DNA from 2 places in the Streptomyces huasconensis genome. Region 1 is predicted to be linked to the other one. Evidence: riboswitches for the same ligand, from Rfam matches in the RefSeq annotation. Region 1 holds a riboswitch; the other holds the start of a gene.
The links. A riboswitch is a leader RNA that binds a small molecule or an ion and turns the genes downstream of it on or off. The one in region 1 is predicted to bind glycine.
Positions count from the first base shown of each region.

Region 1 (15,365 bases):
GGGACCAGGTGGCTGGTCAAGGTGGAGACATTTCGGGCGGACGGGGCGTGTCATCTGTTGACCCTGCCGGTCCCGGCCGCATAGGTTCCGGGGAACCGTCGAGCTCAGGCGCGGGCGGAGGATTCACCCCCGGCCCGTACGCATCCAACGCCCCCGCGGGGCAGCCGCGGCAGGAGGACCCGTCCATGGCCTTGGTGTGTACGAGGTGCGGGAACCGCAACGGCGAGGCGAGCCGGTTCTGCTCCAACTGCGGCGCGCCGCTGCGTGCCGGGGCGACGCCGGAGCGCGCGTCCGAGACGACGTCGACGATCTCCATCTCGGGCCTGGAGGCCTATGACGCGGAGGCGACGGGGCAGACCCTGTCTCCCGCGCTCTCCCCGGAGGCGCAGGCCGCCGTCGACGCGCTGCCGCTGGGCTCGGCGCTCCTCGTGGTGCGCCGCGGGCCGAACTCGGGCAGTCGTTTCCTGCTCGACGGGGAGCTGACCACGGCGGGGCGTCACCCGCAGAGCGACATCTTCCTCGACGACGTGACGGTGTCGCGTCGTCACGTGGAGTTCCGTCGCCTTCAGGACGGTTCCTTCACCGTCGCCGACGTGGGCAGCCTCAACGGCACGTACGTCAACCGGGAGCGCATCGACTCGGTCGCGCTGTCGAACGGCGACGAGGTGCAGATCGGTAAGTACCGGCTGGTCTTCTACGCGAGCCAGCGGAGCGTCGGCATCTGACCCACCACCCCCGGACCCGTCCGGGGGGACCCCCCTCAGGAAGGTCCATGCTTCAAACATCGAGCGGCGGTGTCGGCACCGGCACCGCCGCCGCGGACCGTCGGCTGATGAGCATCGGCACCGTGCTGAACACGCTGCGTGCCGAGTTCCCCGAGGTCACGATCTCCAAGATCCGTTTCCTGGAGTCCGAGGGGCTGATCGAGCCGCAGCGCACGCCGTCCGGCTACCGGAAGTTCAGTCCGGAGGACGTCGAGCGGCTCGGCCATGTCCTGAGAATGCAGCGGGACCACTATCTGCCGCTCAAGGTGATCCGCGAGCACCTGGAGGCGCTGGAGCGGGGCGAGCAGCCCCCTCTGCCCTCCCTGGGGCGCCAGCGCGACCCGGGCGGCACCGAGGGCCACGGAGAGGCCGAACGGCCGACTGCGGCCCGTGTGGGCCGCGACGAGCTGCTGGCGGTCGCGGAGATCGACGAGCGGCAGCTCGACGAGTGGGAGTCGTACGGGCTCCTGGCGCGCCTGCCGGACGGCGGGTACGACGCCGAGGCCGTCACGATCGCTTCGGTCGTCGTCGAGCTGGGGCGGTTCGGTATCGAGCCACGCCATCTGCGGGCCATGAAGGCCGCCGCCGACCGGGAGGCCGGTCTCGTCGACCAGGTCGTGGCGCCGCTGCGGCGGCACCGCAATCCGCAGACCAGGGCCCACGCGGAGGCCCGTACCAAAGAGCTCGCGGCACTCACGGGGAAGCTGCATTCGGCCCTCGTGCAGACTGCTCTCGGGGTCAGACTGCCCTGACCCGGCAGGCACCCGGGCCGAGGCCCGGCTGGTACTCGGCGGGTGCCCGACTACCCAAACCTGCCAGCCACGTCCTAGGGTTGCTGTGTGAACGAGCTCGACGTCGTAGGTGTCCGGGTCGAAATGCCCTCCAACCAGCCGATCGTGCTCCTGCGTGAAGTGGGAGGCGACCGGTACCTCCCCATCTGGATCGGACCAGGTGAGGCGACTGCCATCGCCTTCGCGCAGCAGGGCATGGCACCCGCACGGCCGCTGACCCACGACCTGTTCAAGGACGTGCTGGACGCGGTGGGCCAGGAGCTCTCCGAAGTGCGCATCACCGACCTGCGGGAAGGGGTGTTCTACGCCGAGCTGGTCTTCGCCAGCGGAGTGGAGGTGAGCGCGCGGCCGTCCGACGCCATAGCGCTGGCGCTGCGCACGGGAACGCCGATCTACGGAAGCGACGGTGTCCTCGACGACGCCGGGATCGCGATTCCGGACGAGCAGGAGGACGAGGTGGAGAAGTTCCGCGAGTTCCTCGACCAGATCTCGCCCGAGGACTTCGGCACCAACAGCCAGTGAACCGCTCTCAGCGGTCCGTTTCGGGCCATTCGACAAGCCTTTCCCCGTGTCGAGGCACGCGAAACCACTCTCAGGGTGATTATCACTCGGCGTGGCGAGTGTGGCGATCGTTGACGAGCCCCTGGTGACTGCCTACCGTCGAGAAGGCAGGTCAAGGACGGAGGTCGGCGTGAGAAGCAGCGGCGACGGTACGGCGGTGGGTGGTCCGTACCCGTTTCACAGCGCGGCCGATCACTCTCCGAAGCCGGTGGTGGTCCAGGGGAGCGGGGACGCGACGTTCGAGCATTCCGAGCAGATCGGGTATCGCGGTCCGACCGCGTGCGCGGCCGCGGGCATCACGTATCGCCAGCTCGACTACTGGGCCCGCACGGGCCTGGTCGAGCCGAGTGTGCGCGCCGCCGGTGGCTCCGGTACCCAGCGGCTCTACAGCTTCCGGGACGTCGTCGTCCTGAAGGTCGTCAAGCGGTTCCTCGACACCGGGGTATCGCTGCAGAACATCCGTACGACGGTCCAGCACCTGCGGGAGCGCGGGTTCCGTGACCTTGAGCGGATGACGCTGATGAGCGACGGCGCGACGGTCTACGAGTGCACGTCTCCCAGCGAGGTCCACGAGCTGTTGCAGGGTGGGCAGGGGGTCTTCGGGATCGCCGTGGGCGTGGTGTGGCGGGACGTCGAGGCCGCGCTCTCCCAGCTGCACGGGGAGCGGGTCGACACCGGTGAGACGCTGGTCGGCCACAACCCGGCCGATGAGCTGGCCAGGCGGCGCAACAAGGCGGTCTGAGCCGTCGGCGGGGGCGCTGTCGGCGGCGCGTTGTCAGTGGCGTAAGGCAGCATCAAAGATGTGAGAAGCGCGCCGACGATCCTGCATCTGGACATGGATGCCTTCTACGCGTCCGCCGAGCAGGCCGCGAAGCCGAGCCTGCGGGGGAAGGCCGTGGTGGTGGGCGGTCTGGGGCCGCGGGGTGTCGTGGCCACGGCCTCCTATGAGGCGCGGCGGTTCGGTGTGCACTCGGCGATGCCGATGGGGCAGGCGCGCCGTCTCGCGCCGAACGCCGCCTATCTCGTACCGCGCTTCGGGTTGTACCGCGAGATCAGCGAGCAGGTCATGGGGCTGCTGCGGGAGCTGTCGCCGCTGGTGGAGCCGCTCAGTCTGGACGAGGCCTTCGTGGATCTGGAGGCGGGTGGCGTCGCCGATGACGAGGCGTCGGCCAGGGCCGTGGGGGAGCGGTTGCGGGCGGACATCAAGGCGGTGACCGGGCTGACCGCGTCCGTGGGGCTCGCCGCGTCCAAGATGCTGGCGAAGATCGCCTCCGAGGAGGCGAAGCCGGACGGGCTCAGGCTCATAGCGCCGGGCACGGAGCGGGCGCTGCTGGGGCCGATGTCGGTGCGGACGCTGCCCGGGGTCGGGCCTGCCACCGGGGACCATCTGCGGCGGGCCGGGATCACCACCGTCGAGGAGATCGCCGAGGCCGGGGAGGACGAACTCGTACGGCTGCTCGGAAAGGCGCACGGCGGGTCGTTGTACGCGATGGCGCTGGCGCGCGACGAGCGGCCCGTGGTGGCGGAGCGGGACACCAAGTCGGTCAGTGTCGAGGACACCTATGACGTGGACATCCATGACCGGCTGCGGGTCAGGGGGGAGGTCGCCCGGCTCGCCGACCGGTGTGTGCAGCGGCTGCGGGCGGCGGGGCACTCGGGGCGGACCATCGTGCTGAAGGTGCGGCGGTTCGACTTCTCGACGCTGACGCGGTCCGAGACGTTGCGGGGGCCCACGGACGACCCCGGAGTGGTGCGGGAGGCCGCGGCGCGGCTGCTGGAGTCCGTGGACACCACGGGAGGGGTGCGGCTGCTGGGGGTGGGCGTCACGGGACTCGCCGACTACACCCAGGAGGACCTCTTCGCGCAGGCGGCGGCGGACGCGGAGGTGTCCGGTGAGGTCCAGACGGAGCCGGACAACGGTGGTGAGGCGGAAGGGGCGTCGCCCGGGGAGCCGGAGGCGGTGGGTGCTGAGGTGCCGGTGGGGCCGGTGGAGCGGCGTTGGGCGGCCGGGCTCGATGTGCGGCATGCCGAGTACGGGCACGGGTGGGTGCAGGGCAGCGGGCTGGGGCGGGTGACGGTGCGCTTCGAGACGCCGGGGTCCGAGCCGGGGCGGGTGCGGACGTTCCGTACGGATGATCCGCTGCTGGAGCCGGCGGAGCCGTTGCCACTGGTGGAGCGGCCGGGCCGTGCGGGGGAGCTGCCCGCTGTGGTCGAAGCGCCGTCCTGCGTCGAGGGTGAGGAGGTCGTCCCTGGGTGAGGGCTGCCGGGCGGGGACCGGTGGAGGAGCCGCCGGCGTGGGTCAGGACGGGTCCGCGCCCGCGATGTGGCCGAAGTCGTGGTCCGGGGGCGGGCGCTGCGGGAGCGTGGTGTCCAGGCCGTAGTGGTGGTAGAGCTGGAGTTCCTGGGCGGGGGAGAGGTGGCGGCCCACGCCGAAGTCCGGGGCGTCCTTGATCAGGTCGCGGTCGAACGGGATGCGCAGGGTGCCGTCGTCGACCAGTTCGCTCGGCTCCAGGGGGACGAAGGCGTCGCGGCTGAACAGGCCCGTGCGTATGGCCGCCCACTCCGGCGCGCCGGTGGCGTCGTCGAGATAGATCTCGTCGATCGTTCCGATCTTCGCCCCGTTGCGGTCGAACGCCTTGCGGCCGATCAGATTGCGCGGATCGATGTCGGTCTGCACGGGCCCTCCAGCTGATCGCGGGGTCGGATGTGGGCGTCACTCATCTTTGTCCGCTCGTACTCACTACGTAAGAGCACTTCGGGGCAGTCGGCCACTCGAGGGAACGGCTGAGGTCCGCGCTGGTAGGCTGGCGCTGGCTGCTGACCCCGTGCGGGAGAGCTCTCCGGGTCACGATTCCGGAGGCGCCGAAGGAGCAAATCCTCCCCGGAATCTCTCAGGCACACGTACCGCACGGACGAGGTCACTCTGGAAAGCAGGGCGGGCGTACGGGCGGGCACGTTCGAACCCCTTCCTCACCGACGGTGAAAGCCGGGACGGCGCCTTCGCGGGTGTCCCCCGGTGAAGCTCTCAGGTTGAGATGACAGAGGGGGAGGCCGTCCGGGTACCCGCGCCGTGGTACCCCTCGTAGGTCGCGCAGACCAGGAGGCCTCCGCAATGACTGCCACCAATCGCATCCCGCTCTCCGAGCTCGAACAGGGCATCCCCTTCGAGCAGCGGCACATCGGGCCCGATGCGGAAGCGCGGGCGAAGATGCTCGCCCAGGTCGGGTACGGCTCCCTCGACGAGCTGACGGCCGCCGCGGTGCCGGATGTGATCAAGAACGCCGAGGCGCTGAAGCTGCCCGGCGCCCGCTCCGAGGCCGAGGTGCTCGCCGAGCTGCGCTCGCTGGCCGACCGGAACCAGGTGCTCGACTCCATGATCGGGCTCGGGTACTACGGCACCTTCACGCCGCCCGTGATCCTGCGGAACGTCATGGAGAACCCCGCCTGGTACACCGCGTACACGCCGTACCAGCCCGAGATCTCCCAGGGCCGCCTCGAAGCGCTCCTGAACTTCCAGACCATGGTCGCCGAGCTGACCGGTCTGCCCACCTCCGGTGCCTCGCTGCTCGACGAGGGCACGGCCGCCGCCGAGGCCATGGCCCTGTCGCGGCGCATGGGCAAGGTCAAGGACGGCGTCTTCCTCGTCGACGCCGACGCGCTGCCGCAGACCATCGCCGTCATCCGGACCCGCGCCGAGCCGACCGGTGTCGAGGTCGTCGTCGCTGATCTGAGCACCGGTATTCCGGCCGAGGCCGCCGAGCGCGGTGTCGTGGGCGTCCTGCTGCAGTACCCCGGCGCCTCCGGTGCCGTACGCGACATCAAGTCGCTGATCGACGAGGCGCACGAACTGGGTGCCGTCGTCACGGTCGCCGCCGACCTGCTCGCGCTGACGCTGCTCACCTCGCCCGGCGAGCTGGGGGCGGACATCGCCGTCGGTACGACGCAGCGCTTCGGTGTGCCGATGGGCTTCGGCGGTCCGCACGCCGGTTACATGGCGGTGCGCGAGAAGTTCGCGCGCAGCCTGCCCGGGCGGCTCGTCGGCGTCTCCGTCGACGCCGACGGCAACAAGGCGTACCGCCTCGCGCTGCAGACCCGTGAGCAGCACATCCGCCGCGAAAAGGCCACCAGCAACATCTGCACCGCTCAGGTGCTGCTCGCCGTCATGGCCGGGATGTACGCCGTCTACCACGGCCCCGACGGGCTGAAGTCCATCGCGCGGCGCACCCACCGGTACGCGACGCTGCTCGCCGCGGGCCTGAAGGCGGGTGGCGTCGAGGTCGTCCACGGCGCGTACTTCGACACGCTGACCGTGCGTGTGCCCGGCAAGGCCGACGGAATCGTCTCCGCCGCCCGCGAGAACGGCGTCAACATCCGCCGGGTCGACGCCGACCACGTCTCGCTCGCCTGTGACGAGACCACCACCCGCCGCCAGCTGACCGCCGTGTGGGGCGCCTTCGGGGTCGAGGCCGACGTCGACGCGCTCGACGCCGAGGTCGCGGACACGCTGCCCGCGGACCTGCTGCGTACGGACGACTACCTCACGCACCCGGTCTTCCACCAGTACCGCTCCGAGACCTCGATGCTGCGCTACCTGCGCAGGCTCGCCGACCGGGACTACGCGCTCGACCGCGGCATGATCCCGCTGGGCTCCTGCACGATGAAGCTCAACGCGACCACCGAGATGGAGCCGGTCACCTGGCCCGAGTTCGGGCAGCTGCACCCCTTCGCCCCCGCCCAGCAGGCGCAGGGGTATCTGACGCTCATCCGTGAGCTGGAGGAGCGGCTCGCGGAGGTCACCGGGTACGACAAGGTCTCCCTCCAGCCCAACGCCGGGTCGCAGGGTGAGCTGGCCGGCCTCCTCGCCGTACGCGGCTACCACCGCGCCAACGGCGACGACCAGCGCACCGTCTGCCTCATCCCGTCCTCCGCGCACGGCACGAACGCGGCGAGCGCCGTCATGGCCGGCATGAAGGTCGTCGTCGTGAAGACCGCCGACGACGGCGAGATCGACGCCGAGGACCTGCGCGCCAAGATCGAGAAGCACCGCGACGAGCTGGCGGTGCTCATGATCACGTACCCCTCGACGCACGGTGTGTTCGAGGAGCACGTCGCCGACATCTGCGCGGAGGTGCACGAGGCCGGCGGCCAGGTCTATGTGGACGGCGCCAACCTCAACGCGCTGGTGGGGCTCGCCAAGCCCGGGCACTTCGGCGGCGACGTCTCGCACCTGAACCTGCACAAGACCTTCTGCATCCCGCACGGCGGCGGCGGTCCCGGTGTCGGCCCGGTCGGCGTGCGCGAGCACCTCGCGCCGTACCTGCCCAACCACCCGCTCCAGCCCGCCGCGGGCCCGAAGACCGGCGTCGGCCCGATCTCCGCCGCGCCGTGGGGCTCCGCCGGGATTCTGCCGATCTCCTGGTCGTACGTACGTCTGATGGGCGGCGAGGGGCTCAAGCGTGCCACCCAGGTCGCGGTGCTCTCCGCCAACTACATCGCCAAGCGCCTGGAGCCGCACTACCCGGTGCTGTACACCGGCCCCGCCGGGCTCGTCGCGCACGAGTGCATCGTCGACCTGCGGCCGATCAGCAAGGCGACCGGGGTCAGCGTCGACGACATCGCCAAGCGGCTCATCGACTACGGCTTCCACGCGCCGACCATGTCGTTCCCGGTCGCGGGGACGCTGATGATCGAGCCGACCGAGAGCGAGGACCTCGCCGAGATCGACCGGTTCTGCGACGCGATGATCGCCATCCGGCGGGAGATCGAGAAGGTCGGCTCGGGCGAGTGGGCCGCCGACGACAACCCGCTGCGGAACGCGCCGCACACCGCGGCCGCGCTCGGCGGTGAGTGGGAGCACGGCTACAGCCGTGAGGAGGCCGTCTTCCCGGCCGGGGTCGCCGCGGCGGACAAGTACTGGCCGCCGGTGCGCCGCATCGACCAGGCGTACGGCGACCGGAACCTCGTCTGCTCGTGCCCGCCGCTGGACGCGTACGAGGACTGATGACGGAGCCCGTGGGTCGCGGGCATGCCTCGGGGCCGGTGCGGAGAGTTCTCTCCGGGCCGGCCCCTCGTGTGTGATCCGTACTGCGGTGGTGCGGCGTGCGTGCGTTTGTGCGTCCGTGTCGGCGGCGGTCAGGCGGCCGTCATGACGTGGTCGGTGCCCAACGGTCGGTGCGGGGCGATGATCTGGCCGTCCGGCAGCAGCTCACCGGTGTCCTCGAAGAGCAGGACGCCGTTGCACAGCAGGCTCCAGCCCTGCTCCGGGTGGCTCGCCATGAGGAGCGCGGCTTCCCGGTCGGTGGAGTCGGCTGTCGGGCACGGTGGTTGGTGCTGGCACATGGAAGGGTTCTTTCGCTGCGGTGAGATGGTGGTGACGTCTGTGCTGCGGTTCGATGCGGTGGTCATAACCGCCCCCCGTTTGTAGTCGGTCCGTTCCCAGTGTTGCCCCACGGGAGTCAATCCGCAGGGATTTTGCAGCCTCGGTTCTTACTGCTTAATGACGTATCACCCGCCCGGGCGGTTCAGCTCAACTTCCCCGTCTCTTCGGGTGGTTCGGGGTGGCCCGACCGGGCTAGTCCACCTGGGTGGGGGCGTGCGCCAGGGCGCAGCGCCGTGCCCCGCGGCCGGGCGGCGGCGGGGCACGGGTGACCGGAGGGCGCGGTGGGTCAGGCGGGCGAGCCGAGCAGGGGCGCGGGCGACGCGGGTGTCAGGCGGTGGGTGAGGACGGGGAGCAACTCGGCGACGCGGTGCGGGCGGTGGGCCGCGATGCCGGGCGGGGCGGGGGCCAGGGGGACCAGCAGGTCGGTGGCGGCGAGGGGTGCTTCGGTGCCCTCGTCGGTGCAGTCGCCGTGCAGCCAGAGCGTCAGCATGTAGAGCTCGGGCACGGAGAGCAGCCGGGGCTGGCAGGGCATCGGCATGGCCTCGGCGTGCCGCAGGGCCCGTTCGGTGGAGGCGATGTAGGGGCCCTCGAAGAAGTGCGAGAAGGCCCAGCCGTCCGGCGTGAGCATCGTGTCGGCCGCGGCGAGGGTGCGCTCGCCGCCGCGGATCATGAAGCGCCAGCCGGCGAGGCGGGTGGACGACGCGCCATCGGGCGTGGCGCGGCCCAGCACATGGACGGGCAGCGGGAGTTCGGGCCGGACGGAACCCTGGGCGGCACGGAGGGCCGGGGTCCGGGCCTCGCGTACGGCGGTGGGGGAACCGAGTGCCGCGAGAACGCTGCGCAGGGCGGGCGCGGGGGCCGGGAGGACATGCAGCGGCATGGTGGGTCGCCTCTCTCATTCGACAGGCACAGTGGAGCGGGGGCAGGTGCGTGACGTCGCTGTCAGGCTCTGGGTCAGAGGGGGCGGGGGCCGGGGGACCGCGAGCGCCAACTCTCTGCCTAGATTGCGCAGTTTATATGAGAGGTGTTCGAGCGGTGTTTCGGCTAGACGTGCTCGATATTGCGGGCAAGGCGATATCGGGTCATACTTCTGAGGGCTTTATCCCGATTTCGGGCGGGCTCCGCATCCGTGACCTCGTATTGCGCGAGGCGAGCGGTCGGCCGATTCACGCCGGTGCTTTTCACCGGGTTCTGCGGGACGGAATCCTCACCGTGCCGCATGCCCGGTGAATGTGCCTCTCGCCAACTGTCCCCGAGCCTACTGCCCGGCGCGTCGCCGCGGGGCGTTATCGATCACATTGGCGGGGCATCATCCCCCGTACACAGCGGCCGGACCCTTGGCTGCCTGTCCGAGGAGGGACGCTTCGATGGGTGAGAAGGTCGTGGCGGGCGCGTTCGACCTGTCCGATCGCCACCAGTACCGAAAGAAGCTGCGGGCGTGTCTGACGGGGCTGCGGCGGCTGTTGGAGGAGGAGCGGTTCGACCGGCCCAGGAATCTGATGGGCATGGAGATCGAGTTGAATCTCGCCGGGCCCGACGGACTGCCGAGAATGTTGAATGCGCAGGTTCTGGAGCGCATCGCGAGCCAGGATTTCCAGACAGAACTCGGAATGTTCAATCTGGAAGTGAACATTGCCCCGCACCGGCTCGGTGGACGCGTTCTCGACCGGCTCGCCGAAGAAGTGCGCACCGGCCTCAACTACGCCCACAGAAAAGCCGGCGAGGTCGACGCGGGGATCGTCATGATCGGCATTCTGCCGACCCTGAACAGACAGGACATGGTCTCCGCCAACCTCTCCGACGTCGACCGCTACGCCCTGTTGAACGAGCAGATCGTGGCGGCGCGCGGGGAGCGCTTCGCCCTCGACATCGAGGGAGTCGAGCGGCTGACCTGCACGTCCGCCTCGATCGTGCCGGAAGCGGCCTGCACCTCGGTGCAACTGCATCTCCAGGTCACCCCGGGCCGGTTCGCCGACGTGTGGAACGCCGCGCAGGCTGTCGCCGCGGCGCAGGTCGCCGTGGGCGCCAACGCGCCGTTCCTCTTCGGGCGCGAGCTGTGGCGCGAGTCGCGGCCCCCGCTGTTCCTCCAGTCCACGGACACGCGGCCGCCCGAACTCCAAGCCCAGGGGGTGCGGCCCCGCACCTGGTTCGGGGAGCGGTGGATCACCGGGCCCCTGGAACTCTTCGAGGAGAATCTGCGCTACTTCCCGGCGCTGCTGCCCCTCATGGAGGCCGAGGACCCGCTGGGCGTCATCGACGCGGGCGGTGTGCCGCAGCTCGCCGAACTCGTCCTGCACAACGGCACCGTGTACCGATGGAACCGCCCGGTGTACGACATCGCCGACGGCGTCCCGCATCTGCGCGTGGAGAACCGCGTGCTGCCCGCGGGCCCCACCGTCACCGACGTCATCGCCAACGTGGCCTTCTACTACGGGCTCGTGCGGGCCCTCGCGGAGGAGGCGCGGCCCGTGTGGACCCGGCTGCCATTCGAGGCCGCCCGCGACAACTTCGACGTCGCGTGCCGGTACGGCATCGACGCCCGGCTGCGGTGGCCGCGGCGCGGCAGGCTCGGCGGCACGGGCGGCACCGTCGAGGTGCCCGCCGTCGATCTCGTACGCGATGAACTGCTGCCGCTGGCGGCCGCCGGGCTCGACGCGTGGGGTGTGGAGCCCGCCGACCGGGATCTGTACCTCGGGGTGATCGAGGAGCGGTGCCGGCGGCGGGTCAACGGCGCGTCATGGCAGGCCGCGACGTACCACGGCGCCGTGGACAGCGGGCTCTCCAGGGAGGCGGCGCTGGCCGCGACCACCAAGCGGTACTGCGAGCTGATGCACGAGGGTGAGCCGGTGCATACGTGGCCGGTGGGGCATCTGCGACCGGCGGTGCGGGTGTCACGCTGAGGCTGGGCAAGGGCTAGGCCTGAGGCTGTGCCTCTGCCTGGTCTGGGCCTGGCCAGGGTGATCTTCAGTCCCGGTTGTCCCCAGGAGGCGCGCGGTCGGGGGCCGGGCGCGGGTGTCCCGTGCTCATCGGGCAAGCTGTGACGTCCTCCCATCGCGGTGGTGCCCCCTGAGGCGGGTGGTACGAGGATGGGGGCCAGGCGGGATCACTCAACGGGAGGCGTCAGTGCAAGGGGAGCCGGGGCCGATGGACGGTTCTTGTCCGGCAAGCGGGCGGTCGCGGCGGATTCTGCGCGACGAGACGTTGCTCGTGCTGGCCCTCTCGCTCGGGGCGAGCGGGGTGTCCGCGCTGATCAGCTTTGTCGGATCGGTCACCAGGCCGGGGGGTCTGAAGGACCAGGCGGCGACGTTGAACGCGTCGGCGGCACCGGGGCGCCCGTGGCTCGATCTGGCGTGGCAGTTGTTCGGGATCGCCAGTGCGCTGGTGCCGGTCGCCCTGGTCGCGCACCTCCTGCTGAGGGAGGGGGCGGGCCTGCGGACGCTCGGCTTCGACCGGACGCGGGCGTGGCCCGACCTGGGGCGCGGCACGGCGATCGCCGCGGTCATCGGCAGCCTCGGCATCGCCTTCTACCTCGCGGCCCGCGGGTTCGGCTTCAACCTCACGGTGGTGCCGGAGGCGCTGCCGGACGTGTGGTGGAAGTACCCGGTCCTCGTGCTGTCCGCGGCGCAGAACGCGGTCCTGGAGGAAGTGATCGTCGTCGGCTACCTGCTGCGCAGATGCGGGCAGTTGGGGTGGACGCCGATGGCCGCGCTGGTGGGCAGTTCCGTGCTGCGCGGCTCCTACCACCTGTATCAGGGCATCGGCGGGTTCCTCGGAAACGTGGCGATGGGAGTGGTCTTCGTCCTGCTCTACCGCAGGTGGGGCCGGGTGGGCCCGCTGGTCGCGGCCCACACTCTGCTGGATGTCGGGGCGTTCGTCGGCTACGCGCTGCTCGCGGGGAAGGTGGGGTGGCTGCCCACGCCCTCTTGAGGGGGGCTTCGGGTCGGCTGTGGGGGGACGTACGCGTGTGGTTTCTCGTACGTCCCCACCGTGCCGTACGGGGGCGGCGGCGCCGTCAGGCGAAGAGTTCGCCCTCGATGACCGTGACCGCGCGGCCCGTCAGGAGGGTGCGGTCGCCGCGTACCTCCGTGCGGACCAGGCCGGTACGGGCCGAGGCCTGAAGGCCCGTCAGCGTGGTGCGGCCCAGGCGCTCGGACCAGAAGGGGGCGAGGGCGGTGTGCGCGCTGCCCGTGACGGGGTCCTCGTCGATGCCGACGCGGGGGAAGAAGCCGCGGGAGACGAAGTCGTAGTCGCGGGCGGGGTCCTCGGCCTGTGCCGTGGCGACGATGCCGCGCTTCGAGTAGCGCGCGAGGGCTTTGTGGTCGGGGGTGAGCGACCGAACCGTCTTCTCGTCGGCGAGCTCCACCAGCAGGTCGCCCAAGTGCCGCCCCGTGTCGTACGCGGCGAGCGGCTCGCTGCCCAGGGCCTCGGCGAGGCCGGCGGGGACCTCGGTGGCGGTGAGGGGGGCGGTGGGGAAGTCGAGGGTGAGGGTGCCGTCGTCGTGCGCGGTGGCGGTGAGGACGCCGCCGCGCGTGGCGAAGCGGACGGGGCCGGTGGCGGCGCCGGTGGTGTGCAGGACGTGGGCGGTGGCCAAAGTGGCGTGACCGCAGAGATCGACCTCGGCGGCCGGCGTGAACCAGCGCAGCGCCCAGTCCGCCGCGCCGCCCTCGGGGAGGCGGTGGGCGAACGCGGTCTCGGACTGGTTGACCTCCCTGGCCACGTGCTGGAGCCAGGTGCCGTCAGGGAAGGCGTCGAGGAGCAGGACGCCCGCCGGGTTGCCCCCGAAGGGGCGGTCGGTGAAGGCGTCGATGATGCGGATGCGGTGTGAAGTCGCCATGCCGTTGACCTTGCCAGGCCAGTGACCCGGGCCGGTAAGGCCAATTCCGGGTTGGTGGACTGATTGGGCGGCCTTATGAGTGGACTGATTGGCAGGGGGTCCGTCTCGGCGCCGCGTCCGCCGGGGGCGGGACCCGCCGTGCGGGCGGCAGCCGGTACTGGTCGCAGGACCGTGGCAGGTGGACCCCCGACGACCGCAGGTGGTGCAGGCGCGTGAGGTAGGCGGCACCCCGCATGAGGTGCCCGGCGATGTCCGCGGCGTGGCGGCCGTCCGGTTCGGCGAGCGCGGTGTCCCGCGTCCACTGGTTGAACGCCCCCATCGCGGGCCCGCACCAGATCTGCCAGTCGGACGAACGCCGTTGGTCTCCCGCGGTCGCCCACCGGGAGGCGTTGGCCAGGTACCAGCGGAAGACGAGAGCCATGCGGTGCTTGGGATCGGCGTCGGCGCGTGCGAGGCGGCCCGCGTCGTGCGTGCCGAGGTAGGCGCGGGTCTGCCGCCACACCTCCTCCACCGGCAGCCCGAGCACCCGTTCCTCCAGGTGCCGCCGCTGCTCCGCCGAGAGGTCGTCGAGGCTGTCGTGGTCGCGGTAGAGACGGTGGAGGAGCGCGGCGCGTCCGGCGAAGAGCGTGCCCCGGCCCAGGACCTGGACGGTGACGCCCTGCTCGAACATGTCGGCGGCGGGCGCCATCAGGCAGTCGGTCACGTCGGCCGTCGCCAGCAGGCGCTTGACGGCGTCGCCGGTGGCCGCCTCGACCGTGGCCTGGTTGACGGAGCCCGTGACCACGTACTCCGCTCCCAGGGCGAAGGCGGCGGCGACCGCGTGCGGTGTGCCGATCCCGCCGGCCGCGCCCACGCGCACGGCGGGCACGGCGGACACCACGGGCATCGACGTCCTGCTCCGCTCCTCGCCGATACGGTCGCGCAGGGCCAGGACCGCGGGCAGGACGACGGACAGGGCGCGCCGGTCGGTGTGTCCGCCCGAGTCCGCTTCGACCGTGACGTCGTCCGCCATCGGCACGGTCCGCGCCAGCTCCGCCTGCTCCACGGTGAGTGCCCCGAGCCGGAGCAGTTCGGTCACGAGTGCTTCCGGCGCCGGGCGCAGAAACATCTCGGCGGTCTGCGGGAGGGAGACCTTCGCCACGACCCGATGGGCGACGGTGACGCTTCCGTCCCGGCCCCGCCGCAGCCCGGTGGCCCGGTAGCGCACCAGGTCGGGGGTGAGCTGGACGAACGCGGAGGCCTCCACGCACCGCACCCGATGCCGCAGGCAGAGGTCGACGCACAGGCCCTCCAGGCGCGGCGCGGACGGAGTGTGGATCAGGTTGCAGGCGTACGGGGTGCCGGGCAGGTCACGGGCCAGGGTGCCGAGCGCCGCGTCCAGGCGGCCGGCGGAGAGCCCTGCGGCCCCGAACGAGGCCAGGTACCCGGCCCGGGCCAGGGCCCGCACCAGCTCCGTCCCTGCGATGCCACCGGCCATGGCCCCGGCCATGTAGTTGGCCTGTACGCCGTGGTGGGCGCGGAAGGCGGCCGGGCCCAGGCGGCCCGGGGGCAGCGGGGCGGCGGCCGCGAGCAGGGCCTGACCTCCGGCGGGCGGCCGCGCGGACAGCCGGACGGTGCCGCTGTCACCGATGACGTAGACCGGGTTCTCCAGGTCCGCGAGGATGGCGTAGGGATCTTGCCCCCGAAGCCGGGCCGGAGGATCTGTCACGGGCTGTGCCGGAGGACGTGCCGGAAGAAGGTTCATGGACGGTTCTCCTCGGCGGTGGCCCCCTCGGCGACCACCGCGATGTTTTCGAGGTGGCAGATCCGCAGGCCGTCGCGCCACAGGTCGCCGTCCGCGCGCAGCAGGACCCGGTCGGCGTCACGGTTGACGGCCGTGATGTGCAGCTCCGCCTGGACCTGTTCGTGGTGGCGCAGGATCTGGCCGCGGCAGGACCAGCGCAGCTCCTCGCCGACGGCGACGCGCAGCCGCGGTCCCCGCAGACCCGCGGTGACCGGTGTGTGCAGCGCGAAGGCGTGCAGGGCCTCGTAGAGCA
Region 1 is NZ_CP086119.1:1,085,439-1,100,803, reverse strand. It holds gene J2N69_RS04890 (FHA domain-containing protein) at 1-725, shown strand, start outside; gene ftsR (transcriptional regulator FtsR) at 773-1,516, shown strand; gene J2N69_RS04880 (bifunctional nuclease family protein) at 1,604-2,077, shown strand; gene J2N69_RS04875 (MerR family transcriptional regulator) at 2,247-2,858, shown strand; gene J2N69_RS04870 (DNA polymerase IV) at 2,919-4,373, shown strand; gene J2N69_RS04865 (PRC-barrel domain-containing protein) at 4,416-4,793, opposite strand; glycine riboswitch at 4,935-5,033, shown strand; gene gcvP (aminomethyl-transferring glycine dehydrogenase) at 5,229-8,117, shown strand; gene J2N69_RS04855 (DUF5999 family protein) at 8,249-8,455, opposite strand; gene J2N69_RS04850 (hypothetical protein) at 8,782-9,375, opposite strand; gene J2N69_RS04845 (glutamate-cysteine ligase family protein) at 9,863-11,395, shown strand; gene J2N69_RS04840 (CPBP family intramembrane glutamic endopeptidase) at 11,640-12,422, shown strand; gene J2N69_RS04835 (PhzF family phenazine biosynthesis protein) at 12,508-13,329, opposite strand; gene J2N69_RS04830 (PfaD family polyunsaturated fatty acid/polyketide biosynthesis protein) at 13,403-15,073, opposite strand; gene J2N69_RS04825 (hotdog family protein) at 15,070-15,365, opposite strand, start outside.

Region 2 (15,365 bases), 4.6 Mb from region 1:
CGGACCAGCGAGGGCACTTCGTTGGCGACGATGTCCCGCAGCACGCCGCCGCCCACCGCGGTCATCAGGCCGAGGGCGGCCGACGCGGTGAGGCCGAGGCCGTAGTCGTACGCCTTGGTCGTGCCCGCCACGCAGAAGAGGCCGAGCCCGGCGGCGTCGAAGACGTTCACCGCGAGCTGGGTGCGCTCCACCTCCGGGTGCAGGAAGAAGACCAGCGCCGCCGCGAAGAGGGGGGTGATGAAGTACCCGAGGTCGGTGAAGGCGGCCGGCGGGACCGCCCCGATGACCAGGTCGCGGAAGAGGCCTCCGCCCAGCGCGGTGACCTCGGCGAGGACGGCGATGCCGAAGACGTCGAAGTTCTTGCGCACGGCGAGCAGCGCGCCGGAGATCGCGAAGACGAAGATCCCCACGATGTCCAGCGCATGCTGGACGGAGGGGGTGAACAGGTCCTGGAGCACGCGCCATTCTTACCCGCGCCCGGCCCGGCCTCCGCGCGGGCCTCACCCTGATTTGAGGGTTTCGGGACCAGGAGCCCAGTCCACGCCGCAATCTGCGTCCGAAAAGTCTCACAAAGGACTTCAATGAGAAAGTTGAAGCACCGGGCCGCGAGGCGACGAAAGCGGTAAGAGCGACGAGAGGAGCACCGCAGCCATGAAGTTCCTGCTGGAGGTCGACATGGGCGAGGACGCCTTCGAGGGGAAGGCCGCGGAGGAACTGGGCCGCATCCTGCGGTACTGGGGCGGCAACCTCCGCCATTACGCCCTGACGCCCGGTGACGGTGAGGCCGTCCACGACTCGGCGTACCGGGAAGTGGGCCGCTGGAGCGTCGTGGAGCGGTGACGCGGACGCGCGACGGGAGGGTGCGATGTCCTCGCACCCTCCCGTCGTCGGCGGTCCTGCCGCGGAGTTACTTCTCCACCGGCTTCGCAGGCGGCTCCGGAGCCGGCTTCTCCTCCGCCTTGGCGACCAGCGTCACCACCTCGACCGCCTCCTTGGCGGCCGAGAGCAGCGTGGTGTCCTCGGGCGCCTGGTCCGCCGCGTTCTCCGGGTGGTGGCACGCCACCTGATGCCCCGTGGCGAGCGGGATCAGCGGCGGCTCCTTCGTCGTGCAGATCTGTGTCGCCTTCCAGCACCGCGTGTGGAAGCGGCAGCCGGCGGGCGGGTCGATCGGCGAGGGCACGTCGCCGCGGAGCAGGATGCGCTCGCTCTTGACGCCGCGCCGCTTGGGGTCGGGCACCGGCACGGCGGAGAGCAGCGCCTTGGTGTACGGGTGCATCGGCGTGGAGTAGAGGTCCTTGCGGTCCGCCAGCTCGACGATCTTGCCGAGGTACATCACCGCGATGCGGTCCGAGACGTGCCGGATGACCGACAGGTCGTGCGCGATGATCACGTACGTCAGACCGAGCTCGTCCTGGAGGTCGTCCAGGAGGTTGACCACCTGGGCCTGGATCGAGACGTCCAGGGCCGACACCGGCTCGTCCGCCACGACCAGTTTGGGGCGCAGGGCGAGAGCCCGCGCGATGCCGATGCGCTGGCGCTGGCCGCCGGAGAACTCGTGCGGGTAGCGGTTGTAGTGCTCGGGGCTGAGCCCGACGCGCTCCAGCATCTCCTGCACGGTCTTCTTCACGCCGCCCTCGGGCTTGACGCCCTGGAGCTTGAAGGGCGCGCCGACGATCGTGCCGATGGTGTGCCGCGGGTTCAGCGACGAGTACGGGTCCTGGAAGATCATCTGCACGTCGCGGCGGAGCGGCCGCATCCTGCCGGTGTTCAGGTGCGTGATGTCCGTGCCCTCGAACTCGATGCGGCCGCCGGTCGGTTCGAGGAGCCGGGTGATGAGGCGGCCCATCGTCGACTTGCCGCAGCCGGACTCGCCGACCACGCCGAGCGTCTCCCCGGGACGGACGTCCAAGGTCAGCCCGTCGACCGCCTGGACGGCCGCCACCTGGCGCTGGAGCAGCCCCTTCTTGATGGGGAAGTGCTTCACCAGGCCCTCGACCTTGAGCAGCGGCTCGGACGCGCCCTTCGTCTGGGCCGGGGTCTGCGCCGGGGTCGTCATCTCCTGGCCCTTCACGTCATCGTTCACAGCTTCGGCGCAATCTCTTCGGTCCAGATCCGGGTGCGCTCGTCCTGCGCCATGTGGCAGGCCGAGTAGTGCCCGTCGGCCACAAGGCGCAGCTCGGGGCGTTCGCGGCGGGTGATCTGATCCTTGGGGATGTCCGCGTAGGGGCAGCGCGGGTTGAAGGCGCAGCCGCTCGGCAGGTTGATCAGGCTGGGCGGTGAGCCCTTGACCGGGATGAGCCGCTCGGTCTCCTCGCGGTCGATGCGGGGCATCGAACCGAGCAGGCCCCAGGTGTAGGGGTGCTGGGGCTCGTAGAAGACCTTCTCGGCGGTGCCGCGCTCCACGCACCGGCCGCCGTACATGACGAGGAGTTCGTCCGCCATCTCGGCGACCACGCCGAGGTCGTGCGTGATCATGATGACGGCGGAGCCGAACTCCTTCTGCAGGTCCCGGATCAGGTCGAGGATCTGCGCCTGGACGGTGACGTCCAGGGCGGTGGTCGGCTCGTCCGCGATGAGCAGCTCGGGGTTGTTCACCAGCGCCATGGCGATCATCGCGCGCTGGCGCATGCCGCCGGAGAACTCGTGCGGGTAGCTGTCCACGCGCTTGTCGGGCTGCGGGATGCCGACCCGGTCGAGCATCTCGATCGCGCGCTTGCGGGCGGTCTTCTTGTCGACGTCGTTGTGGACCCGGTACGCCTCGGTGATCTGCTTGCCGATGGAGTAGTACGGGTGCAGCGCGGAGAGCGGGTCCTGGAAGATCATCGCCATCTCCCGGCCGCGCATCTTGCGTACGTCGGTGGGGTCGGCGCCCAGCAGTTCCTTGCCGCCCAGCCAGATCTCGCCGGAGATCCGCGCCCTGCGGGCGCCGTACTGGCCGGCGGTGTGCAGGCCGAGGATGCCGAGCGAGGTGACCGACTTGCCGGAGCCGGACTCGCCCACGATGCCGAGGGTCTTGCCCTTCTCCAGCGAGAAGCTGAGCCCGTCGACGGACTTGACCAGGCCGTCGTCGGTCGGGAAGTGCACCTTGAGGTCGCGCACCTCCAGGAAGGCGGAGGGAGCCGGGGAGCCGGCGACGGGCTCGCCCACCGCGGCCCCGGTCTTGGACAGTTCGGTCATCCCAGCCTCACTCGCGGGTCGATGACGGCGTACAGAAGGTCGACGACGAGGTTGGCCAGGGCGATCGCGAGCGCGGCGCACAGGGTCACGCCGAGGATGACGGGCAGGTCCTTGCTGCTGATGGCCCTGACCGCCTCCAGGCCGAGGCCCGGCAGGTTGAACGTGGACTCGGTGAGCACGGCGCCGCCCATCAGGACACCGAGGTCGAGGCCGAAGACGGTGAGGATCGGCGTCATCGCGGAACGCAGGGCGTGCTTGCGGATGACGGCGGACTCGGCGAGGCCCTTGGCGCGGGCGGTGCGGATGTAGTCCTCGCCGAGTACTTCCAGCATGGTGGCGCGGGTCAGCCTGGCGTACATCGCGGCGTTGAGGAAGGCGAGCACGATCCACGGCAGGATCAGCGTCTGGAGCCAGACGCCGGCCGAGTCGTCGGTGCTGAGGCTGTCCGCGATCTTCACCCAGCCCAGCTGGTGGACGAAGATGCCCATCGCGATCATGCCGGTGAAGAAGACGGGCAGGGAGACACCGGCAAGGGCGGTGGTCATCGCGGCGCGGTCCCAGACGGTGCCCCGGCGCAGAGCGGAGATCACGCCGGTGATGACGCCACCGGCCAGCCAGAGCACACAGGCGCCCGCGGCGAGCGCGCCGGTGACGGGCAGGGCGTCCTTCAGGGTCTCCCAGACCGGGGCCTCGGTGCGGAAGGAGTAGCCGAAGCAGGGGGCCGGGCAGTGCGTGACGTCGCTTCCGTTGACGTAGTCACGGCCCATCGGGATGCCCTTGATGAAGTCCCAGAACTGGACGATCAGCGGGTCGTCGAGGCCCAGCTTGGTCCGGATGCCCGCGAGCTGCTCGGCTCCGGCCTGCTTTCCGGCGAAGAGGACGGCGATGTCCTGGCCCGCCCACTTGGGCAGCATGAAGAAGACGGTGAAGGTCGCGAGCAGTACGACCAGCACCATGATGACTACGGCGATCAGGCGCCGGATGAGATAAGCAAGCACTGTGCGCGGCCCGGCGGCGGCCGGGACCCCCTTGTGAGGAGTCCCGGTCGCCGCCCGGGGCCATCACCTGCCCTTCGGACTGGCGGAATGCGGCGGCGGAGTGACGGTGGGTCGACTACGGGTCGGTGGGCGTGGTTACTTGACGACGCCGAGCGAGACGTAGTCGTAACGGCCGTTGTAGGCGTCGGACATGTAGGCGTTGGTCAGCCGCGGCCCGCGCCAGGTGATGTTCTTCTCGTAGAGGAAGGGCATCCAGTCGGCGTTGTCGAGGATCCGCTTGTCGAGCTGCTTGTAGATCTCGCCGGCCTTGACCGGGTCGGTCTCCGCGATCGCCTTGTCGAAGAGCGCGTCGATCTTCTTGTCCTTGATCTGCGACTCGTTGTAATTGCCGTTGTCGATCAGGAAGCGGCTGTCGAACAGCGGCTGCGCGTAGCCCTGGCCGGACGGGAAGTCGGGGCCCCAGCCGGCCATCTGCATGCTGTAGCCGCGCTTCTTCACGACGGACGGCGAGCCGGTGATGCTGGCGTTGTCGGCGCCGTCGAGGGACTCGACCTCGACGCTGATGCCGACCTTCTTGAGCTGGGCCTGGAGCGCCTCGGCGGCGTCGACCTCACCCGGGTTGTTGCTGCGGGCGCTCAGCTTGGCCGAGAAGCCGTTCGGCTTGCCGCACTTCTTCAGTTCTTCCTTGGCCTTGGCTGCGTCCGGCTTGCCCTTGCGCTTCAGGACGCCGTACGGGTCATAGTCGCTGTGGCCGGGGATCGCCACGGGGAACGTGCTGTTGGCGATGTCACCGGCCGCGATCTTGCCGCCGCGGGTCCGCTGGAGGCCCTCGAAGTCCGTGCCGTAGAAGACGGCCTTGCGGCAGTGCACGTTGTTGAAAGGCTTGGCGGTGTGGACCAGGGCGACGTAGCGCACGAAGGACGTGTGCATGTTGTCGACGCTCTCGCGGTGCTTCTGTATGGCGGTGACGCGGCCGGACTGGGTCATGCCCGTGCCGTTGAGGTCGACGTCGTAGTCGCCCGCCATCAGCTTCTTGTCGTTCTCCTCCAGGTTGGCGGAGATCGTCACGTCGATCTTGTCGGGCAGTGCCGCACGGATCGGGTCCGAGGACTTCTTCCAGGCCGTGTTGCGGACCAGCACGATCTTCTTGCCGGGCTTGTACGACTGGAACTTGTACGGTCCCGAGGAGAACGGACGCGTCGTGTACTTCGCCTTGGTGTCCTTGGACTTCTTCACCGGCGAACCGGTGGGCATGGCGAGGAACTGCTCGAAGTCACCGTTGCGCTTGGGCAGTTTGAAGACGATGGTCTGGTCGTCGGGCGTCTGGATCGCCTTCAGGCCACCCTCGTCCTTGTAGGGGCCCTTGTACTTCGAGTCGGGGTCGAGGGCGTGGCGGAGGTACCCCGGACCACCGGTGATGGTGTCCGTCGCCCAGGAGCGCTCGATGCCGTACTTGATGTCCTTGGAGGTCAGCTTGGAGCCGTCCTCCCAGGTGAGGCCGGAGCGCAGCTTGTACGTGTAGGTCTTGCCGTCGTCGGAGATCTTCGCCGTGGAGGTGGCGAGGTCCGGGACCAGCTTCGTGCCCGCCTTCCCCGGCTTGGTGTCATAGGACACGAGCTGGCGGGTGTAGAAGCGCACGAAGTCCCACGACATGCCGTAGTAGGTGCGCTGGGGGTCGGCCGAGTCGAGGTCCTGCTTGCCGACCATCCTCAGCGTGCCCCCCTTCTTCTTCGACGGGTTGGCGACCTTGTTGAGCGCCGCGTTGTAGCCGGCACCCTTCGACTCGTCGCCGTCGCCGTCACCGCCGCCGCACGCCGTGGTGGTCACCAGCGCCGCGACCACGAGGGCGGCACCAGCGGTGAGCCGTCGTTTCGAGGAAACTGTGGGCATTTTCTCGTAACCTCCGAGATTCGCGGTCCTTGGCCTTGAGTGCCGGAGAACCATGGTGGGAGCCGCCTGACATGCGGCAGGGGCAAGTCAGTTGCGGGCTGCTAGCGCGTCCCCTTCGGATCGAGCGCGTCGCGCAGCCCGTCACCGAAGAGGTTGAAGGCCATGACCGTGATGAAGATCGTCACCCCGGGGAAGACCATGAACATCGGGTCGTGCTCGTACGTCGCCAGCGCGTCGCGCAGCATGCCGCCCCAGGAGGCCGTCGGCGGCCGGACACCGGCGCCGAGGAAGCTGAGGGCCGCCTCCGTGAGGATGTTGGTCGGGATCATCAGCGTCGCGTAGACGGTGATCGGGGCGACCAGGTTGGGCAGCAGCTCCCGGAAGAGGATGTGGCGCTTGCCGCCGCCGAGGCTGCGGGCCGCTTCCACGTACTCGCGCTCGCGGAGCGAGAGTGTCTGGCCTCTGACGATGCGTCCGACGTAGGGCCAGCCGAAGAAGCCGATGACCAGGACGAGGATCGCTACGCGCACGCTGGAGCCGGTCAGGCCGAGCAGGTCGTCGGGGAGCACGGAGACGAGGGAGATGATGAAGAGCAGCTGCGGGAAGGAGAGCAGCACGTCCATCACCCGGCTGATCAGCGCGTCGACCCAGCCGCCGAAGTAACCGGCGATGATCCCGAAGAGCGTGCCGAGCACCACGGCGACGACCGCGGCGAGGAACGCCACCAGGAGTGAGATCCGCGCGCCGTAGACGATGCGGCTGAAGACGTCACGGCCCTTGTTGGGCTCGACCCCGAAGAGGAAGTCACTGCTCACACCGCCGAGCGCCCCCTTGGGGAGGTTGGTCAGCTCGTCGAGCTCCTCCTGGTGGAAGTCGTTGGGTGGGTGGCCAAGAAGGCTCACGATCAGGGGCGCGAAGACCGCGACCAGGATCAGGAGGACCACCGTGATGCCGCCCGCTAGGGCGACCTTGTCCCGCTTCAGGCGATTCCAGGCGATCTGCTTGAGGGACCGCCCCTCGACCTTCTTCACCCCTGCATCAACTGCGGGAGCGACGTCCTCGGTCGGGTCCGCGTCCGCAGGTGTGTCATGCAATGGTGCCGTCATCGTGGCAGGGACCCCTCTCAACCGGTGGTGACCGGCCCGCACTTGCCGCTGTAGCGACGTGATCAGTCCGTCGTACGCAGGGGCGAAGACCCCTGGTGCGGGAGTCTTCATCCACGTTGCGATCTGTTACCAGACTTGGCTGGGAAAGGATGCGCAACCGTGATGCTGATCGAGGTGTTCCGTTATGCGGACGTGGCTGAACGAGGGCCGAACACGGGGCAGTTGGGGCGCAAGACGCCACCGGAGCCCATAGGGCCCCACCCCCATCAGAACGGACATCGTGTCCGTTCTGCCTGCTCATCGCCGCTCAGTACTGCGCCGGGTAGCCGTACCCGCCCGCCGGGGCGGGGGCGGCCTGGGCCTCGCGGTCGTAGAACGGCCGGGCGTTGGCACGCAGCCACATCGCGACCGGGTCGTGGTCGTCGGCCATCGCGACCGTCGACACGGGCAGGCCGTCCGGGACGGCGGAGATGGACTGCTGCATCATCGTGCGCACCGAGCCGACCGACGGCGGCGAGGTGTCGTACACGTCGAGGCCGATGGCCAGATAGGGCGCCCCGAGCGCGGGCTGCACCCAGGCGCGGCGCAGCGAGCGCACGGCGGGGGTGCGGTGCGCGTTCTGCGTCAACAGGGCGTAGAACTGGGGGATTTCGATGCTCGGCTCGGTCAGCCTGAGCGGTCCCGCGGGCAGCAGGTCGAGGCCGGCGGCGATCCGTCGCAGGTCCGGCCAGGGGATGCCGACGCCGCCGCCGGGAGCGTGCGGATTGAGCCACAGGCCGTAGTGGTCGGGGTACAGGGTGCGGGCGACGTCGATGCCGCGCACGACTTCGTAGCTGCGGTTCCAGCCGCTGGCGGAGAGCTCCTGGGCGGAGGTCACGCAGGGGGCGTAGCCGAGGCCGTCGACCTCCATGTTCCCGTACTGGGCGTCGGGGGAGCCGGCCTGGCCGTGCCAGAGCAGCATCCACAGCTGGTCGGCGGCGAGCGCGCGCAGCAGTGCCTCGTACGCGTCGTAACGCCCCGGCGTCACTTGGCGCAGCAGCTGCTCGACCTGTCCCCCAGGTCTCGGCTGCGCTCGACCGGCGGAGACTCCATCGCCCGCGGCCGTGCCCGACGCACTCACCCGTAACCGCCCCTTCACGCCGAACCCGACGACTCGATGAACCCGTGACCCCACCGGACGGCATGGCGGTGCCCCGGCCGGGTCATGGAACCAGCTTAAGCGTCGATCCCGGCCCGGACTTGACGTATGTCACGTCGATCCGCGCGGACGCGCCGCCTCCGCCGCCGGGGGCAGGGGGGCGGCTCCTCAGGCTCCGCGCAGGTAGAACGGCCGCACCTTCGCCCGCAGCCATTCGCCCACCGGGTCCTGGGCCACGTCCAGCAGGACCAGGTTGACCGGCCAGGGCACCGGGGTGTGGGTGAGGGCGCGGGAGAGGGCCTGCATGGGGAGGTCGCGGGCGTCGCCCTCCCAGGTGGTCAGTTCGACGCCGACGAAGAGCGTCGGGTCGTCCGTCTCGATGGCGGCCAGGCAGCGGCGCGCGGTGAGCACGACGCCCGCCGCCTCGAACTCCCGGCCCGCGGCGGCCAGGAAGTCCACCGGGTCCTCCTGCCAGTCCGGCTCGAAGAGGCGGACCCGGCCGCCGGTGGCCGGCCCGTCCAGCGGGGTGCGGCCGGCCCGGCACAGTTCGGCCACGGCGGGCGGCGGCAGCGGGACGCCGACGGTGCCGTCGGGGTTCAGCGCGATGCCCAGCTGCGGCGGGAGGCCGCGGGCGAACTCGACGGCGGGCGCCACCGTGCACCCCATGCGGTCCGCCGCGTCGCCGAGGGCCTGGCGGAACTGCTGCTCGGAGGTGAAGACGGGGACGTACGCCTGTCCGTCGATCTCCAGGGTGGGCAGGTCGAGGGTGCCGCTGTCGGGGCCGCCGCCGTTGGGCAGCGGGACCCAGACGCGGCTGCGGCCCAGCACCTCGACGATGCGGGCACCCGCCGAGGAGGGGGCGCCGAGGGAGGCCGCGAGGACCTCCTCCAGTTCGTTGCCCGGCCATCCCATGTACGGATGGGCGTGTGCCTGCGCCGGAAAGTCCATCTGTCCCAACCCCTGCTCGCGACCGCTCTGCCTGCGGCTCGCACCCTAACGCCGCCGGTCCTCAGCGGTCGAAGGCGATCCCCCGCAGGACCTGCGCCGCCGCGCGGTCCAGCAGCACCGCGGAGCCGCAGCCGCGCGGCAGGTCGCCCCGCTCGGCGGCGGCCACGAGCCGCGCGATCATTCCGCGGTGCCGGGCGAAGGCGTACCGCGAGACGCCGCGGCCGCGCTCGCGCTGGCCCTGGAGCGCGGTGTCCGCCGGGACGTCGAGGAGGAGCAGGTGCAGCGTCCTGCCGCGCCGCGCGGCCTCCCGGGCGAGCCAGCGGCGCACCCACGCCTGGGTGCCGCAGTCGTGCACGACGACGCTCGTCCCCGACCGCAGGGCGCGGCGCAGGCCCGCGTAGTGCGCGAGGCGGACCACGGGGCGGTAGACCGCGTACGGCAGCCATCCCGGCATGCGGGCCGCCCAGCGGTCGCGGGTGTCCTGGGAGTCGATGCGGGGGCCGCTGACGGCCTGCCGCATGAGCGTCGACTTTCCGCCGCCGGGCAGGCCGGAGACGACGACCAGGTCGCCTTCGGCGAAGGTGAGGCGGTGCGGGCTGTGCCCGGCGCGCCGGCGCAGGTCACGGACGACGGCCACGGGGAGTCGGCCGCAGTCCTCCCGGAGCGGGGCGGCGGCCTGCTTCGGCAGCGCCACCCCCGTGGTAGTGGCGTAGACACTCGTCCTGCTGCGCACCGTGATCGGCCTCCCCATAGCTGTCACGTACTGCTTTCCCCGGCAAGTGTAAAGAGAAGGTAATGCGGCACAAGAGGATTACGCGACCACAGGTCCCCTCGGCCGGGGCCGCGTGCAATGATGTGCGCGCCAACTCCATACCGGCCGTTTGAATCCGCGCGGGAGAGTTCCCGGACCAGCACGTATGGGTCCGGGGCGCCGAAGGAGCAAGTCCCTCCCTTGAATCTCTCAGGCCCCGTACCGCGCGGGCGAGGCACATCTGAAAAGCGGGCCGGCAGCCGTCGGCCCCACCCAAGGTGCAAGCCGCGTGTCCCGCATGCCGGGACGCTCGCGGCGAACCTCTCAGGTTCCGATGACAGATGGGGAGGATCGACCTCGCCCGTCATGCCCTGGGAGTTTTCTTCATGAGCACTGCCCCCCGTCTGACCTCCCACCCGTCTCCCACCACCACCCCAAGCGAAGGCGCTGCGCGCCACAGCCCTCTTCAAGCCGTGCATCGTGCGCTCGGCGCGACCATGACCGACTTCGCGGGCTGGGACATGCCGCTGCGGTACGGCAGTGAGCGCGACGAGCACAACGCCGTGCGCACCAAGGCCGGCCTCTTCGACCTCTCCCACATGGGCGAGATCACCGTCACCGGCCCCGAGGCCGTCGACTTCCTGAACTTCTCGCTGGTCGGCAACATCGGCTCCATCGGGGTCGGCCGCGCCCGCTACACGATGATCGTCGCCGAGGACGGCGGCATCCTGGACGACCTGATCGTCTACCGGCTCGGGGAGGCCGAGGCCCCCGAGTACATGGTCGTCGCCAACGCCTCCAACGCGCAGGTCGTCCTGGACACCCTCACCGCCCGCGCCGAGGGCTTCGACGCCGAGGTCCGCGACGACCGCGACGCCTACGCGCTGCTCGCCGTCCAGGGCCCCGAGTCCCCCGGCATCCTGAAGTCCCTCACGGACGCCGATCTGGACAACCTGAAGTACTACGCGGGTCTGCCCGGCACCGTCGCGGGCGTCCCCGCGCTGATCGCCCGGACGGGCTACACCGGCGAGGACGGCTTCGAGCTGTTCGTCTCCCCCGGCGACGCCGAGAAGCTGTGGAACGCGCTGATGGAGGCCGGCACCCCCGTCGGCATGGTCCCGGCCGGCCTCTCCTGCCGCGACACGCTGCGCCTGGAGGCGGGCATGCCGCTGTACGGGCACGAGCTGACCGCCGAGCTGACACCGTTCGACGCCGGGCTCGGCCGGGTCGTGAAGTTCGAGAAGACGTCGCGGGCGGACTCCTTCGTGGGGCGCGAGGCGCTCGCGGCCGCCGCCGAGCGCGCCGAGTCCGCCCCGCCGCGCAAGCTCGTCGGCCTGATCGCCGAGGGCCGCCGCGTCCCGCGCGCGGGCTTCTCCGTGGTCGCCGACGGCAAGGTCATCGGCGAGGTCACCTCCGGCGCCCCCTCCCCGACGCTGGGCAAGCCGATCGCGATGGCGTACGTCGACGCGGAGCACGCCGCCCCGGGCACGCCGGGTGTGGGCGTGGACATCCGTGGTACGCACGAGCCGTACGAGGTCGTGGCGCTGCCCTTCTACAAGCGCCAGAAGTGACACCCCCGGCGGCGCTCGTCTCCCGCACGGCGGACGTGATCCCCCGCACATCTTTCCCGTTCCGCAGCACCCACCCGCGTACAGGAGAATTCAGGTCATGAGCAACCCCCAGCAGCTGCGTTACAGCAAGGAGCACGAGTGGCTGTCGGACGCCCAGGAGGGCGTCTCGACGGTCGGCATCACGGAGCACGCGGCCAACGCGCTCGGTGACGTCGTCTTCGTGCAGCTTCCGGAGGTCGGCGACACGGTGACCGCGGGCGAGACCTGCGGCGAGCTGGAGTCGACCAAGTCCGTCAGCGATCTGTACTCCCCGGTGACCGGCGAGGTCGTCGAGGCCAACCAGGACGTCGTGGACGACCCGTCGCTGGTGAACTCCGCGCCGTTCGAGGGCGGTTGGCTCTTCAAGGTCCGGACCACGGAGGAGCCGAAGGACCTGCTCTCCGCGGACGAGTACACCGAGTTCTCCGGCAGCTAAGGATCTCCCGATGTCGCTTCTGAACACCCCTCTGCACGAGCTGGACCCGGAGGTCGCCGCCGCCGTCGACGCCGAGCTCCACCGTCAGCAGTCCACCCTGGAAATGATCGCCTCGGAGAACTTCGCTCCGGTCGCCGTCATGGAGGCCCAGGGCACGGTCCTCACCAACAAGTACGCGGAGGGCTACCCCGGCCGCCGCTACTACGGCGGCTGCGAGCACGTCGACGTCGCCGAGCAGATCGCCATCGACCGGATCAAGGAGCTGTTCGGCGCCGAGTACGCCAACGTCCAGCCGCACTCCGGCGCCTCCGCCAACCAGGCCGCCCTCTTCGCGATCGCCCAGCCCGGCGACACGATCCTCGGCCTGGACCTGGCGCACGGCGGTCACCTCACCCACGGCATGCGCCTGAACTTCTCCGGCAAGCAGTTCAACGTGGTCCCCTACCACGTGGACGACGCCGGCCTGGTCGACATGGCCGAGGTCGAGCGCCTGGCGAAGGAGAACAGCCCGAAGGTGATCATCGCGGGCTGGTCCGCCTACCCGCGCCACCTGGACTTCGCCGAGTTCCGCCGCATCGCCGACGAGGTCGGCGCGTACCTGTGGGTCGACATGGCGCACTTCGCCGGTCTGGTCGCCGCCGGTCTGCACCCGAACCCGGTGCCGTACGCGGACGTGGTGACCTCCACCACGCACAAGACTCTGGGCGGCCCGCGCGGCGGTGTCATCCTGGCCCGCAGCAAGGAGTTCGCGAAGAAGCTGAACTCCGCGGTCTTCCCCGGCTTCCAGGGCGGCCCGCTGGAGCACGTGATCGCGGCCAAGGCCGTCTCCTTCAAGGTCGCGGCGAGCGAGGAGTTCAAGGAGCGCCAGCAGCGCACCCTGGACGGCGCCCGCATCCTGGCCGAGCGCCTCGTCCAGAACGACGCGAAGGCCGTCGGCGTCGACGTCCTGTCCGGCGGCACGGACGTGCACCTGGTCCTGGTGGACCTGCGCAACTCCGAGCTGGACGGGCAGCAGGCCGAGGACCGCCTCCACGAGGTCGGCATCACGGTCAACCGCAACGCGATCCCGAACGACCCGCGCCCCCCGATGGTCACCTCGGGCCTGCGGATCGGCACCCCGGCGCTCGCCACGCGCGGCTTCCAGGCGGAGGACTTCCGCGAGGTCGCCGACGTCATCGCCGAGGCCCTCAAGCCGGGCTTCGACGCGGACGCCCTCAAGGCCCGCGTGACGGCCCTGGCCGACAAGCACCCGTTGTACCCCGGCCTGAAGTAGTTTCGTACGCTTTTTCGTACACTTCAGGCCGGAGCAGTTTCGTACGCTTTTGTTCGTACGTACGAAAGGTCGGGGCACCCCGCACACTGGACAGTGAGCAGGGTGCCCCGCACCACGTCCGCCTCTTGATCTTTTCGTCTTTGGAGTCTCCCCGTGGCCATCTCGGTCTTCGACCTGTTCTCGATCGGCATCGGCCCGTCCAGCTCCCACACGGTCGGTCCGATGCGCGCGGCCCGCATGTTCGCGAGCCGCCTCAAGAACGAGGGCCTCATGGCCCACACCACCGCCATACGGGCCGAGCTGTTCGGCTCGCTCGGCGCCACCGGCCACGGCCACGGCACCCCGAAGGCCGTGCTGCTCGGCCTGGAGGGCGAGTCGCCGCGCACGGTGAACGTGGAGAGTGCCGACGCCCGGGTCGAGGCGATCAAGAGCAGCGGCCGCCTCAGCCTCCTCGGCATGCACGAGATCGGCTTCGACTTCGACGCGGACCTGATCCTGCACCGCCGCAAGGCCCTGCCGTACCACGCCAACGGCATGACGATCTTCGCGTACGACCATGAGGGCGCCCTCCTCCTGGAGAAGACGTACTACTCGGTGGGCGGCGGCTTCGTCGTCGACGAGACCGTGCTGGAGCAGGAGGGCGCGGAGGGCGAGAACCCGATCGTGCCCGACGACACCGTGCTGAAGTACCCCTTCCGCACCGGTGACGAGCTGCTGCGCCTCGCCCAGGAGACCGGCCTGTCCATCTCCGCGCTGATGCTGGAGAACGAGAAGGCCTGGCGCACGGAGGAGGAGATCCGTGAGGGCCTCCTCGACATCTGGCGCGTCATGCAGGCCTGCGTCGCGCGCGGCATGTCCCGCGAGGGCATCCTGCCGGGCGGCCTCAAGGTCCGCCGCCGCGCCGCGAACTCGGCCCGCCAGCTGCGCGCCGAGGGCGACCCGCAGGCCCGCGCCATGGAGTGGATCACCCTCTACGCCATGGCCGTGAACGAGGAGAACGCCGCGGGCGGCCGCGTCGTGACCGCCCCGACCAACGGCGCCGCGGGCATCATCCCGGCCGTCCTGCACTACTACATGAACTTCGTGCCCGGCGGCGCCTCCCAGGAGGAGAAGGACGACGCCGTGGTCCGCTTCCTGCTCGCCGCGGGCGCCATCGGCATGCTCTTCAAGGAGAACGCCTCGATCTCCGGCGCCGAGGTCGGCTGCCAGGGCGAGGTCGGCTCCGCCTGCTCGATGGCGGCGGGCGCGCTCGCCGAGGTCCTCGGCGGCTCCCCGGAGCAGGTCGAGAACGCCGCGGAGATCGGCATGGAGCACAACCTCGGCCTGACCTGCGACCCGGTCGGCGGCCTCGTCCAGATCCCGTGCATCGAGCGCAACGGCATGGCGGCCGTGAAGGCCGTGACCGCCGCGAAGATGGCGATGCGGGGCGACGGCTCCCACAAGGTCTCCCTCGACAAGGTCATCAAGACCATGAAGGAGACGGGCGCCGACATGAGCGTCAAGTACAAGGAGACGGCGCGGGGCGGCCTCGCGGTGAACATCATCGAGTGCTGAGGGCGCCGGCGCCGTGAGCCGCGGCGGATCACTCCGCCTGCGGCAGAGGCCATGGCCATGGCCATGGGTGTACTCCTTGTGATCCCAGCGGGGGGCGGCGGATACCCTGACCCCCGTCAGTAGTGCACCAAGAAGGGGTGGATGATCCGGTGGCGGACATCGAGGAAGCGCGCAAGACGTTCGACCAGTTCGACGCGGACGGCGACGGCTTCATCACGGCGGCCGAGTGGAAGAGCGCCATGGCCAAGATGGGCGACTTCTACATGACGGAGACGGTGGCCGAGGCCGTCATCGGCACGAAGGACAGCGACGCGGACAAGCGGCTGTCGTTCGACGAGTTCTGGGCGAGCCTGAACAAGTAGTCGTTCACGGGTGGCGGAGGGACCCGGCGCGTGGATCGCGCCGGGCCCCTCCGTTCTGCCGCTCAGCGGTGCGTACGCACGCTCCAGCGCCCCTCCGTGCGCTCCAGGCGCACGGGGTGGTC
Region 2 is NZ_CP086119.1:5,695,039-5,710,403, reverse strand. It holds gene J2N69_RS26080 (trimeric intracellular cation channel family protein) at 1-458, opposite strand, end outside; gene J2N69_RS26075 (hypothetical protein) at 652-840, shown strand; gene J2N69_RS26070 (ABC transporter ATP-binding protein) at 908-2,056, opposite strand; gene J2N69_RS26065 (ABC transporter ATP-binding protein) at 2,080-3,177, opposite strand; gene J2N69_RS26060 (ABC transporter permease) at 3,174-4,175, opposite strand; gene J2N69_RS26055 (ABC transporter substrate-binding protein) at 4,311-6,065, opposite strand; gene J2N69_RS26050 (ABC transporter permease) at 6,167-7,171, opposite strand; gene J2N69_RS26045 (enhanced serine sensitivity protein SseB C-terminal domain-containing protein) at 7,479-8,291, opposite strand; gene J2N69_RS26040 (enhanced serine sensitivity protein SseB) at 8,478-9,257, opposite strand; gene J2N69_RS26035 (AAA family ATPase) at 9,319-10,008, opposite strand; glycine riboswitch at 10,140-10,243, shown strand; glycine riboswitch at 10,244-10,359, shown strand; gene gcvT (glycine cleavage system aminomethyltransferase GcvT) at 10,395-11,579, shown strand; gene gcvH (glycine cleavage system protein GcvH) at 11,677-12,054, shown strand; gene glyA (serine hydroxymethyltransferase) at 12,065-13,327, shown strand; gene J2N69_RS26015 (L-serine ammonia-lyase) at 13,481-14,881, shown strand; gene J2N69_RS26010 (EF-hand domain-containing protein) at 15,031-15,243, shown strand; gene J2N69_RS26005 (ABC transporter ATP-binding protein) at 15,306-15,365, opposite strand, start outside.
Region 2: it holds a riboswitch for glycine, as region 1 does, so the genes downstream of both, gcvT (glycine cleavage system aminomethyltransferase GcvT) here and gcvP (aminomethyl-transferring glycine dehydrogenase) in region 1, are expected to answer to the same signal.